2 regions of the Serratia sp. NA_13 genome follow, and region 2 is predicted to be linked to the other one. Evidence: predicted binding sites of a transcription regulator. Region 2 holds the regulator's gene; the other holds the start of a gene.
What was found. The regulator PurR, encoded in region 2, represses purine synthesis genes. The targets are predictions, from matches to a motif close to CANGCAAACGTTTGCNTG.

Region 1 (6,013 bases), on a different contig from region 2:
GTCCGCTGGTGTGTTTCTCAGCCAGTGGCGGTGCCCGTATGCAGGAAGCGCTGATGTCGCTGATGCAGATGGCGAAAACCAGTGCCGCACTGGCGAAACTGCAGGAGCGTGGTCTGCCGTACATTTCGGTACTGACCGACCCGACCATGGGTGGCGTTTCCGCCAGTCTGGCGATGCTGGGTGATATCAATATCGCCGAGCCGAAAGCGCTGATCGGCTTTGCTGGCCCACGCGTTATCGAGCAGACGGTGCGTGAAAAGCTGCCGCCGGGCTTCCAGCGCAGTGAGTTCCTGATTGAAAAAGGCGCAATCGACATGATCGTACGCCGTCCGGAAATGCGTCAGACCCTGGCGAGTATCCTTTCCAAGCTGACCAACCAGCCGCAGCCGCATTTCGATGAAGCCGCGCCGGTGTCCGAGCAGGAAAATCAGACCGACGCCTGAGAGCAATAAGTTCCCCGCGCCGGTATCCATCGGCGCGGGGTTCAGCCGCCATTTTGTGGCTAAATGACGGCTGAAAACGGAGAGCATCGCCTTTACCGCGGTGAGGGTGGTGCCCTGATGGATTAATGAACCCAAGTTCAGTGACGGGACTCATGCAAAACCACCAAATTCCCCAAGCCACGTCGCCATTGAGCTCGTGGCTTTTCTATCTGGAACGTCTGCACAGCCAGGCGATCGAACTCGGCCTGGAACGTGTACAGCGTGTTGCGGCGCATCTTGATTTACTCACTCCTGCACCGACGGTATTTACCGTAGCCGGTACCAATGGCAAAGGCACCACCTGTCGCACCCTGGAAACCATCCTGATGGCGGCCGGTTTGCGCGTTGGCGTCTACAGCTCTCCACATCTGGTACGTTACACCGAGCGGGTACGCATTCAGGGCGATGAACTGAGCGAGGCAGAACACTGCCGCTCGTTCGCCGCCATTGAAGCGGGCCGGGGTGAAACTTCACTGACTTACTTCGAATTCGGCACCCTGTCGGCGCTGCAACTGTTCAAACAGGCTAAGCTTGACGTGGTGATCCTGGAAGTCGGGCTCGGCGGCCGCCTGGATGCGACCAATATCGTCGATCCGAGCGTGGCGGTAGTGACCAGCATCGCGTTGGATCATACCGACTGGCTGGGCAACGATCGCGAAAGCATTGGCCGTGAAAAGGCCGGGATCTTCCGTAGCGGCAGACCGGCGGTGGTGGGTGAACCGGATATGCCGGCCACCATTGGGCAGGTAGCGGAAACCCTGGGTGCCCAACTGTATCGCCGTGGCGATGCCTGGACCTTCAGCGAACAGGGCGAACGCTGGCAGTGGCAAGGCGGCGGCACCTTACTGACCGATTTGCCGATGCCCAACGTGCCGTTAGCCAATGCGGCGACGGCACTGGCGGCACTGCATTTTTCTGCGTTGGAAATTGATGAGCGGGCCATCTTCACCGGCTTGCAGCAGGCGACATTGCCTGGACGTTTCCAGATTGTGCGACGCGATCCGATGTTAATCCTCGACGTGGCGCATAATCCCCACGCGGCAGGTTACCTGGCCGGGCGTCTGGCGACCTTACCGTGCAATGGCGGCAAGGTGCGTGCGGTGGTGGGAATGTTGTCGGATAAAGACATCGCCGGCACCCTGGCCTGTCTGAGTGAGCAGGTCGATGAGTGGTATTGCGCGCCGCTGGACGGGCCGCGCGGGGCCAGCGGCGAACTTTTGGCGCAATATTTGACGGAACCGCGGCAGTTTGCCGATGTCGAAACTGCCTGGCGTCAGGCTATGCAGGACGCAGATATTCAGGATATTGTGATCGTCTGTGGATCGTTCCACACCGTTGCACAGGTTATGGCGGCGTTAGACGAGCGGGGAGTGTGAGTGGCAAGTAAATTTCAAAACCGATTGGTCGGTACCGTGATTTTGGTCGCGCTGGGGGTGATTATCCTGCCAGGACTGCTGGACGGTAAAAAGAAACATTATGAGGACGAGTTCGCCGCCATCCCATTGGTGCCGAAGGCCGGTGATGTGGAAGAAAACGACGTGGTGCCACCGGTAAGCCAACCGCTACCGGCGCAGCCGCCGGAAGGGGCGGGGGCACTGGTTGAGCAGCAGGCGGCCAATGAGGCAGCAACGCAGCAGGCAGCTCGCCAACCGACGCAGCAGCCGACATTGGTTACGCCGCCGGTCGAAACCCGTCCACAACCGACGCCGCAGCCGCAGGTGAAGCCTAAACCGGTAGAAACCAAACCGGTGGAAGCGAAGCCAAAACAGGTACCGCAACCGAAACCGGTGGTGAGGCCTGAGCCAACGCCAGTACCCAAGCCTGAGCCTGCACCCGTGCAGAAACCGGCGGAAGAGAAAGCGCCGGCAGGGCAGGCTTATGTGGTGCAGCTTGGTGCGCTGAAAAACGCCGCCAAGGTGAACGAGGTGGTGGCATCGCTCAGGCTGTCCGGCTACCGTGCCTTTACCGTGCCATCAACGCCGGTACAGGGCCAGATCACCCGGATCTACGTCGGCCCGGATGCCTCAAAACAGAAGCTGCAGTCTTCGCTGTCCGCGTTGAATTCGATCAGTGGTTTGAGCGGTCAGGTGAAGCCGTACGGCGTACGTTAAGATTATAGGGCGCAGTATGCTGTGCCTCATAATCGGTACATGCCGATATAATCATTAAAAATAATGTGCCTTTCGTAGTTGAAATGGCCTATGTAGGCGCGGCGATTGGGAATTTTGTTATCGCCGTTTTTTATTTGTAGCGGGGCAGGAAAACCCCTACGCAAACGTTTACGTTTTCTGTTAGAATTCGCCGCGAATTGGATATACCCAAGAGAATTCAAGTTGCATCAAGGCGGCAACTGAACGAATCGCCAGGAGCTTGGTTCACCAAGTGACGGGTGTGAGTAAAGGCAGCCAACGCCGATGCGGCTTGAAGGATGAAGGGTAGGCAGGGGCGATTCATCATTGGAATAGTTCATGGTCTGGATTGATTACGTCATTATAGCGGTGATTGGGTTTTCGGCTCTGGTGAGCCTGATCCGAGGGTTTGTTCGCGAAGCATTGTCACTTGTGACATGGGGATGTGCGTTTTTTGTTGCCAGCCATTTCTACTCTTACCTTGCAGTCTACTTCACTCGTTTTGAAGATGAACTGGTGCGAAACGGCATCGCGATTGCCATCTTGTTTATCGCGACCCTGATCGTAGGCGCTATTGTTAACTATGTGATTAGCTCACTGGTAGAGAAAACCGGGTTATCGGGCACTGACCGGGTGCTGGGCGTCTGTTTTGGCGCACTGCGCGGCGTGTTGATCGTTTCGGCGATACTGTTTTTCCTGGATACCTTTACCGGTTTCTCACAAAGTACCGACTGGAAACAGTCGCAGCTGATCCCCCAGTTCAGTTACATCATCAGGTGGTTCTTTGACTACCTGCAGAGCACGTCGAGTTTCTTGCCGACCCATTTACCGGGGCGGTAGCGCTGATGAGGAAAAGACAACATGTGCGGTATTGTCGGTATCGCCGGTTTTATGCCGGTAAACCAGTCGATTTATGATGCGTTGATGGTGCTTCAGCACCGTGGCCAGGATGCCGCAGGCATCGTCACCATAGATGCCCACAATGGGTTCCGTCTGCGTAAGGCAAACGGTCTGGTGAAGGATGTGTTTGAGGCACGCCATATGCAGCGCTTGCAGGGCAACATGGGTATTGGCCATGTGCGCTACCCAACGGCTGGCAGCTCCAGTGCCTCAGAGGCTCAACCCTTCTATGTAAACTCGCCGTTCGGCCTGACGCTGGCCCACAACGGCAACCTGACCAACGCCCATGAGCTGCGCCAAAAGCTGTTTGAAAGCGGCCGCCGCCATATCAACACCACCTCCGATTCCGAGATCCTGCTGAACGTACTGGCCAGTGAGCTGGACCGTTTCCAACATTATCCGCTGGAATCCGACAACATTTTCACCGCCGTTGCCGCCATGCATCAGCAACTACGTGGTGCTTACGCCTGCGTGGCGATGATCATCGGCCATGGTCTGCTGGCATTCCGTGACCCTAACGGTATCCGCCCGCTGGTGATCGGCAAGCGTCAGCTTGAAGATGGCCGCAATGAATATATGGTGGCTTCCGAGAGTGTCGCACTCGATACGCTGGGCTTCGAGTTCTTGCGTGATGTGGCACCGGGCGAAGCGGTGTATATCACTGAGAAGGGTCAACTGTTCACTCGCCAGTGTGCAGAGAACCCGAAAACCAACCCGTGTCTGTTCGAATACGTCTATTTCGCTCGTCCGGACTCCTTTATGGACAAGATTTCGGTCTACAGCGCACGCGTGCGTATGGGGCAGAAGTTGGGTGAGAAGATTGCCCGCGAATGGGAAGATTTGGACATCGACGTGGTGATCCCAATCCCGGAAACGTCCTGTGATATCGCCTTGGAAATCGCGCGTATCCTGGATAAGCCATATCGTCAGGGTTTTGTGAAAAACCGCTATGTCGGCCGTACCTTTATTATGCCGGGCCAGCAGGCGCGCCGTAAGTCGGTGCGCCGTAAGCTGAACGCCAACCGTGCCGAATTCCGCGACAAGAATGTGCTGTTGGTGGATGATTCCATCGTACGCGGCACCACTTCGGAACAGATCGTGGAGATGGCGCGTGACGCCGGGGCGAAACGAGTTTATCTGGCTTCCGCAGCGCCGGAAATCCGCTTCCCTAACGTTTACGGCATCGACATGCCGAGTGCCAACGAACTGATTGCCCACGGCCGTGAAGTGGATGAAATTCGCCAGATCATCGGTGCCGACGGCCTGATCTTCCAGGACCTGGACGATCTGATTGAAGCGGTACGCGAAGAGAACCCGGACATTACCCAGTTCGAATGCTCGGTATTCAACGGTATCTACGTCACCAAAGACGTCGACCAGAGCTACCTCGAGTATCTGGAATCGCTGCGCAATGACGACGCCAAAGAAATACGTGGTCAGACCGAAGCGGAAAATCTGGAAATGCACAACGAAGGTTAAGTTTCCCCCTTGACCAAAACAGTGCACCGCGGCGTTTGCTGCGGTGCATTATCCCTCCCTGACTTGCTTATGTAGCCCCATTGCGGCAAAGTCTGCCTGATCCTATTTTTTCCTCGGCAGGGGCCAGTTTATGAAACGACTCATCATCGGTATTTCCGGCGCCAGTGGCGCAATCTATGGCGTGCGCCTGTTGCAGGTATTGCGTGACGTCGCAGAGGTGGAAACCCATTTGGTGATGAGTAATGCGGCGCGGCAGACGCTGTCGCTGGAAACCGATCTCAGCCTGCGTGAAGTGCAGGCGCTGGCTGATGTGGTGCATGACTCGCGCGATATTGGCGCCAGTATTTCTTCCGGCTCGTTCAAAACGGCCGGCATGGTGATTTTGCCTTGTTCAATCAAAACCTTATCTGGCATTGCCAATAGCTACAGCGACGGTCTGCTGACGCGTGCCGCCGACGTGGTGTTAAAAGAACGCCGCCGGCTGGTGCTGTGCGTACGCGAAACCCCGTTACATCTTGGCCATTTGCGTCTGATGACTCAGGCGGCGGAAATGGGCGCGGTGATTATGCCGCCAGTACCGGCGTTTTATCATCGTCCTGCCAGCGTAGAAGACATCATCGATCAAACGGTAAACCGGGTGGTCGATCAGTTTGACATTGAATTACCGCAAGATTTATTTACCCGCTGGCAAGGTGCCAATTAACAAATTTCTCCCCAATTTAGCACATTTGTGCAACACCGCACTGAATTAGGGCGGCGCATGCACCATAATGATCTCACTTCATCACGCTCACTGTTTCAAGGCGCTGGTATTTATCCATTGCCCGTGGCGCGGCCAACACTGGCCGATTTAATTTTGCGGTTATCGTCCCAGGAAACAGTTTTGTGAAGGCCGGAGCCGTTCCCTCCGCCTACAGCAACAAATGTGGCACGATTACTGCAAATTGATTTGGTGGAAAAGTAATGCCCGCAGTGGCATCAAAAAATCAATTTGAGGGTGAATTATGAAAAAGCAGGTTTTGG
Region 2 (6,013 bases):
CGCTGGGCAAGCAGTGGCCACGCCTGTTTGAAGCGTTCGTACCAGGCCATCAGGGTGCGATCATAATCGGTGCCAATATTATGCCAATCTTCCATCACGAAATGCCCCTCACTGGCCTGGGCAATATGCGAGACCGACGGCAGGCAGCCATTCGGGAAGATATATTTGTTGATCCACGGGTCAACATTCATATCTGTCCGATTCGAGCCAATGGTGTGCAGCAGGAACAGACCGTCCGGTTTTAAATTACGCTCCACCACTTTAAAATAGGTGTGGTAATTTTTCGGACCGACGTGTTCGAACATGCCGACAGAAACAATACGGTCAAACTGCAGGTGTAAATCGCGGTAGTCTTGCAATCGGATTTCAACGTCCAGTCCGACGCAGTGCTCCTGTGCCAGTTTTTGCTGTTCGGCGGAAATGGTCACGCCCACCACCGAAACACCATAGTTTTTCGCCGCATAGGCGGAAAGCCCGCCCCAGCCACAACCAATATCCAGCAGGCTCATGCCCGGCTGCAGCTGCAGTTTCTCGCAAATCATCCGCAGCTTGGCTTCTTGCGCTTCTTCCAGCGTAGTGGCTTCTTTCCAGTAGGCGCAGGAATATTGCATATGCGGATCGAGCATCTGCGTAAACAGATCGTTCCCCAGATCGTAATGTTCTTTACCGACTATCCAGGCGCGTTTCTTCGATTGCAAATTGGTGAGTCGCGCGGCGGCAATACGCAGGGTATCTTTTAAATGGCGGGGGAGTTTCTTTTCCAGCCCGGCACGGACCACGTTTTGAAAGAATATATCCAGCCGTTCACATTCCCACCAGCCGTCCATATAGCTTTCGCCCAGGCCAAGAGAACCTTCCTGCAGCACGCGTTTAAAAAAATCGGGATTTTTAACCTGAATATCGAAAGGGCGTGAGCCGTTTATTTCAATACCGGCCATGCTGAGCATTTCATTAGCGATGCGATACCATTGGTTGTCCTGGATGCTCACATCTTCTATACACGATGAACTCATAGCTTCTCCATCACTTTCTTCTGACTTATGACCCGCCAAAAAATAGCTTAGACAAATTCTGCGGGTGCATACGTTTATCTACGGCAAAAAGTTCCGTGGTGCCTGATATCCGACTATGAACAGAGGAAAATTTTAAGAAGGTTCCTGCGCAAGAAACGCTGGAAAGACAATCCTTAAAAAAGTGTGACGCCATTCGCGTACACAACAGCAATTTGTGATAAAGAAATTATAAAGGTGTTATTTTAAAAGGTCGTTTTGAGTATAGGCTTGCCGAGACGCTTACTCAACTGTAAATCGCACTCGGCAAAAATATTGTTTAAGTGATTATTAATACATACAATTATGACGCTGAGTTAGCATGTTCCTGCCGCGTCGCCTGCTGTTCCTCCATCACTTTTCCCCGTTGCAGCATATAGCCCAATGCGGCTAATACTACCATAGAAACCATCACCGTCACCGTTGCCAACAACGGCTGGCTGATAAAGGCCGATACCAGCATGCTGGCGACAAAACACAGGCCCAACTGCAGGGTATTTTGCAGCGCTGCGGCTTTGCCTGTGCCTGCCGGGAACGGGGTTAACGCATTTGCCACTACGATTGGGTAGGTGGCACCGTTGGCCAGCGCCATCACGCAGAACGGGAGCAGCAGCGTGGTAAGCGTGGGTTCGGTCAGCGTGGCAACCAGATATAACGTCACCATACTGATGCCATAAGCTACCAGCAGCCACGGCAGTAAGGTGTTGCCATTAATGCGATTTAACGCGGTGCGGCAGCCATAACCCCCTAACAGGAAGGCCAGGGTCTGTGGCACATAACTCAGGCCGATATCATTTGGGCTGTACCCCATATCGCCAAGAATAAAGGGTGAACCGGTCAGCCAGGCGAAGAAGCCGGCGGAGCAGGCGGCAAAGATGATAACGCTGCCGCTGAATACCGGAGATTTCAGTAGTTGCCAGAAGGTCAGGGCGTTTTTATTTTCTGCGGAAGGCAAAGATTTGGCGTTTTCTTTCAACAGCAGAGTCGGTAGCAAGAGAATGACGGTAATGCCCAGCAGCACGGCGAAAATGGCACGCCAGCCCATGTGGTTCAGTAGCCAGGCACCGACCAGTGGCGCCAGAGCCGGTGAGAGGGCTACCAGCGGCATAATGGTGGCGAATACGCGGTTTGCCTTGCCTTCACGGTAGCGGTCGATCACCAGTGCCTGCCAAGTGACGGCGGCGGAACAGACGCCAATCGCCTGGATAAACCGCAGTGACCACAGTTGAACGGCATTTTGTACCCACAGCATGCCCAGGCATCCCAGCGCAAATAGCGCCAGGCCAATCAGCAATACCGGTTTACGGCCAAGACGGTCGGAAAGCGGACCCCATAGCAGTTGAGCAAAGGCAAAGCCGGCCAGGAAGATACTGAGGCTGGCACTGATCGCCCCGGCGGAAATTTGCAGATCTTGCTGCATTACACCAAAGGCGGGCAGGTACATGTCGGTGGCCAGGTAACCCAGCATACTCAGGCCGGCAAGGTATAACATAAAACCAAAGGAATTTCTCATGGTATTTCTCGTTAATATTTTAATGTCGCAGGTTTTTAGCGCCGGCAAGTGTATCCGGCTGGATCTCTGCTTGTGAAACGGTAATATTTGCGAAGTGCTGTTAAAAAAATTGAAGGCAAGATTGTGTGGTCTGAATATTCTCTCGATGTGGTAGATGCGGTCGCCCGCACAGGTAGTTTCAGCGCAGCGGCGCAGGAACTGCACCGAGTGCCCTCGGCGGTCAGTTATACCGTGCGGCAATTGGAACAATGGCTGGCAGTTCCGCTGTTTGAACGGCGGCATCGTGACGTGGAACTGACCCCGGCCGGCGTGGTATTTGTGCAGGAAGCGCGCAGTGTCATCAAAAAAATGCTCGACACTCGCCGCCAGTGCCAGCAGGTGGCTAACGGTTGGCGTGGTCAACTAAAAATTGCGGTAGACATCATTGTTAAACCCCAGCGTTGTCGCCAACTGGTGCTGGATTTTTATCGCCATTTTCCCGACGTAGAACTTTTGGTTCAACTGGAAGTGTTTAACGGCGTCTGGGATGCGCTGGTGGACGGACGTGCTGATATGGCGATTGGGGCGACGCGTGCGGTGCCGGTCGGCGGCGGCTTTGCCTTTCGCGATATGGGCGACATGCGCTGGCTGTGTGTGGTCAGTCCGCAACATCCGCTGGCGGCGTTGGACGGCCTGTTGAATGATGATCAACTGCGGCCTTTCCCGTCCCTGTGTCTGGAAGATACCTCGCGTAATCTGCCCAAGCGGGTCACCTGGACACTGGATAACCAACGGCGGCTGGTGGTGCCGGACTGGGCCTCGGCGCTGGACTGTCTGTGTGCCGGCCTATGCGTTGGCATGATGCCGGCGCATCAGGCCTTGCCATTGGTGCAGCGTGGGGAACTGGTAGCGTTGCAGCTGCAGCAGCCGTTTCCGGCCAGCCCCTGTTGCCTGACCTGGCAGCAGAATAGGCCATCACCGGCGATGGCCTGGCTGTTGGATTACCTGGGGGACAGTGAAACGCTGAATCAGGAATGGCTAAGCGAAGTGGTGCCGGAAGCCACAGCGGCTTCCGGCGATAGCAATTAGCGGCGGTAATCGATGAATGGGCCGTCAGCGACCGAACGGCGCTCAATCAGCTTTGGATGCACTTCAATCACCTGCGACTCTTCGCGCTTGCTGATTATACGGTCCAGCAACATGGTGAACGCCATCTCACCCAAACGCTCTTTGGGTTGATGAATGGTGGTCAGCGCCGGGGTGAAATAGCGGGCGTTACGCACGTTATCGTAGCCAATTACCGAAATGTCTTGTGGCACCCGCAGCCCAAGTTCGTCGGCGGCGCAGATCGCGCCCATCGCCATGATGTCGCCGCCGCAGAATACCGCGGTCGGCCGATGCTTCTGCGACAAGATCTGGTGCATGGCCTTGTAACCGGATTCCGGCTCAAAGTCGCCCTGAACAATCCACTCGTCGCGTACTTCGATATTGGCTTCTTCCATGGCTTTTAAAAAACCCTGATGGCGGCCGCCACCGGTATTGCGCGACAGTTGGCCTGGAATGGCACCGATATCGCGGTGACCGCGTTCAATCAGATAACGCCCGGCCAGATAGCCGCCTTCGAAGGCGTTATCAATAATGCTATCGGTAAAATCACCGCGGGCTGCGCCCCAGTCCATGACGACCATTGGAATATTGCGATAGTCTTCCAGCATACCCAGCAGTTGGTCTGGATATTCCGAACACATTACCAGCAGGCCATCGACACGTTTTTGTGCCAGCATCGCCAGATAGGCCCGCTGTTTGTCCAGATTGTTGTGCGAGTTGCACAAAATCAGCGTATAGCCTTTGCTGTAGCAGCTGTTTTCTACCGCCTCGATTACTTCGGCAAAGTAGGGGGCTTCGCTGGAGGTGGCCAGCAGGCCAATCGATTTGGTGTGATTGACCTTCAGGCTGCGCGCTACGGCGCTGGGTGAGTAATGCAGCTCTTTAATCGCAGCGCCAACGGCCGCTTTAGTCTCTTCGGCGACGAAACGAGTCTTATTGATGACGTGCGAAACGGTGGTGGTGGAAACGCCAGCGCGTTTGGCCACATCTTTAATCGTTGCCATGTAAAGAATGACTCCTGAACTCACATGTTGCAGTATGTAAGTATGATGTTAATCGTTTGCCTGCGTAGATCCTTCTCCAAAGAAGCGAAAACTGAGTTTTTAGTGTGTTGAAGTCGTCAGCGCTTGGTCAGGAGGGGCATTTTGCCGGTACACAGTTGTGAACTGCGAATTTTGTCCCATATTGAGCCAAAGTGGAAGAGGTAATCGGTATAATAAACCGGGAAATGATAACAAGATTTTATTGTTTAACTGTGTGAAAATGGTTTGACGCATTAATTGTGTGCCTTTTACCCTTGGGCAACCCAATCTGAAAAGGAGTTGTAATGGATACCGATCTGAAAATGTCACTGTTCACCACCGTTTGTGCGCTGGCCGTGATTATTGCTTTCAGCTTCACCGCTGCTTTGAACTGATCCCCTCAAGTAAAACAGGCGCAGCTCGCTGCGCCTGATTGTTTTTCCCCGCGTTACGCCAGGTTCTTTTCCACAAATGCCCAGTTAACCAGTGACCAGAAATTTTCCAGGTAGGCAGGTCGCGCGTTGCGGTAATCGATGTAGTAAGCGTGTTCCCAAACGTCGACGGTCAGCAGTGGTTTATCATCACCGGTCAGCGGTGTCGCCGCGTTCGAGGTGTTAACAATAGCCAGCGAACTCTCTGGCGTTTTCACCAGCCAGGTCCAGCCTGCGCCAAAGTTTTTCACTGCGGCGTCGCTGAATTGCTGCTTAAAGGCGGCGAAAGAACCAAATGCCTGATTTATTGCCTCAGCCAGTTTACCTTCAGGCTCACCGCCGCCCTGTGGCGACAGACAGTGCCAATAGAAAGTGTGGTTCCATATCTGGGCTGCATTGTTGAAGATGCCGCCGTCAGAGGCCTTAACGATTTCTTCCAGGGACAACCCTTCAAACTTACTGCCTTTCAGCAGATTGTTCAGGTTCACCACGTAGGCGTTGTGATGCTTGCCATAATGGTATTCCAGGGTTTCTGCGGAAATGTGCGGTTCGAGGGCGTTTTTTTCATAAGGTAATGCAGGAAGTTCAAACGACATTGCTTTCTCCTTGTACAGTGCCAGTCCACCGACGTAACAATGGGCGATAGATTGACCTGTTTTTATTGTGGGTATTTAGATTAGCAATTTTCGCGATGAAATACAGGGGAACGGGTAAGGGATTGAATACAACAATGAGGTTTGCGGGAACTATTAGGGGAGAGCGGCTGACAGCGCCAGCCGCAAAAGAGATTATCGAATGGTTTTTGGCGTGACAACCCGGCGTGCGCCGATGTAGTGGTTTTGCCAGTAGTCGTTGTCGAGTTGGCTGATGCGGATTTCTTCACCGGTACGCGGTGACTGAATGAATTTACCG

Region 1: cvpA (colicin V production protein) is a predicted target of PurR. The motif match lies at 2,751-2,768, and genes of this name have one in related genera.

Annotation. Positions count from the first base shown of each region.
Region 1 is NZ_JBQZFV010000004.1:182,490-188,502, forward strand. It holds gene accD (acetyl-CoA carboxylase, carboxyltransferase subunit beta) at 1-443, shown strand, start outside; gene folC (bifunctional tetrahydrofolate synthase/dihydrofolate synthase) at 596-1,858, shown strand; gene dedD (cell division protein DedD) at 1,859-2,593, shown strand; gene cvpA (colicin V production protein) at 2,951-3,451, shown strand; gene purF (amidophosphoribosyltransferase) at 3,473-4,990, shown strand; gene ACUTSU_RS09370 (UbiX family flavin prenyltransferase) at 5,121-5,693, shown strand; gene hisJ (histidine ABC transporter substrate-binding protein HisJ) at 5,995-6,013, shown strand, end outside.
Region 2 is NZ_JBQZFV010000001.1:222,874-228,886, forward strand. It holds gene cfa (cyclopropane fatty acyl phospholipid synthase) at 1-1,013, opposite strand, end outside; gene punC (purine nucleoside transporter PunC) at 1,354-2,562, opposite strand; gene punR (DNA-binding transcriptional activator PunR) at 2,686-3,630, shown strand; gene purR (HTH-type transcriptional repressor PurR) at 3,627-4,652, opposite strand; gene cydH (cytochrome bd-I oxidase subunit CydH) at 4,976-5,065, shown strand; gene sodB (superoxide dismutase [Fe]) at 5,119-5,697, opposite strand; gene ACUTSU_RS01070 (C40 family peptidase) at 5,890-6,013, opposite strand, start outside.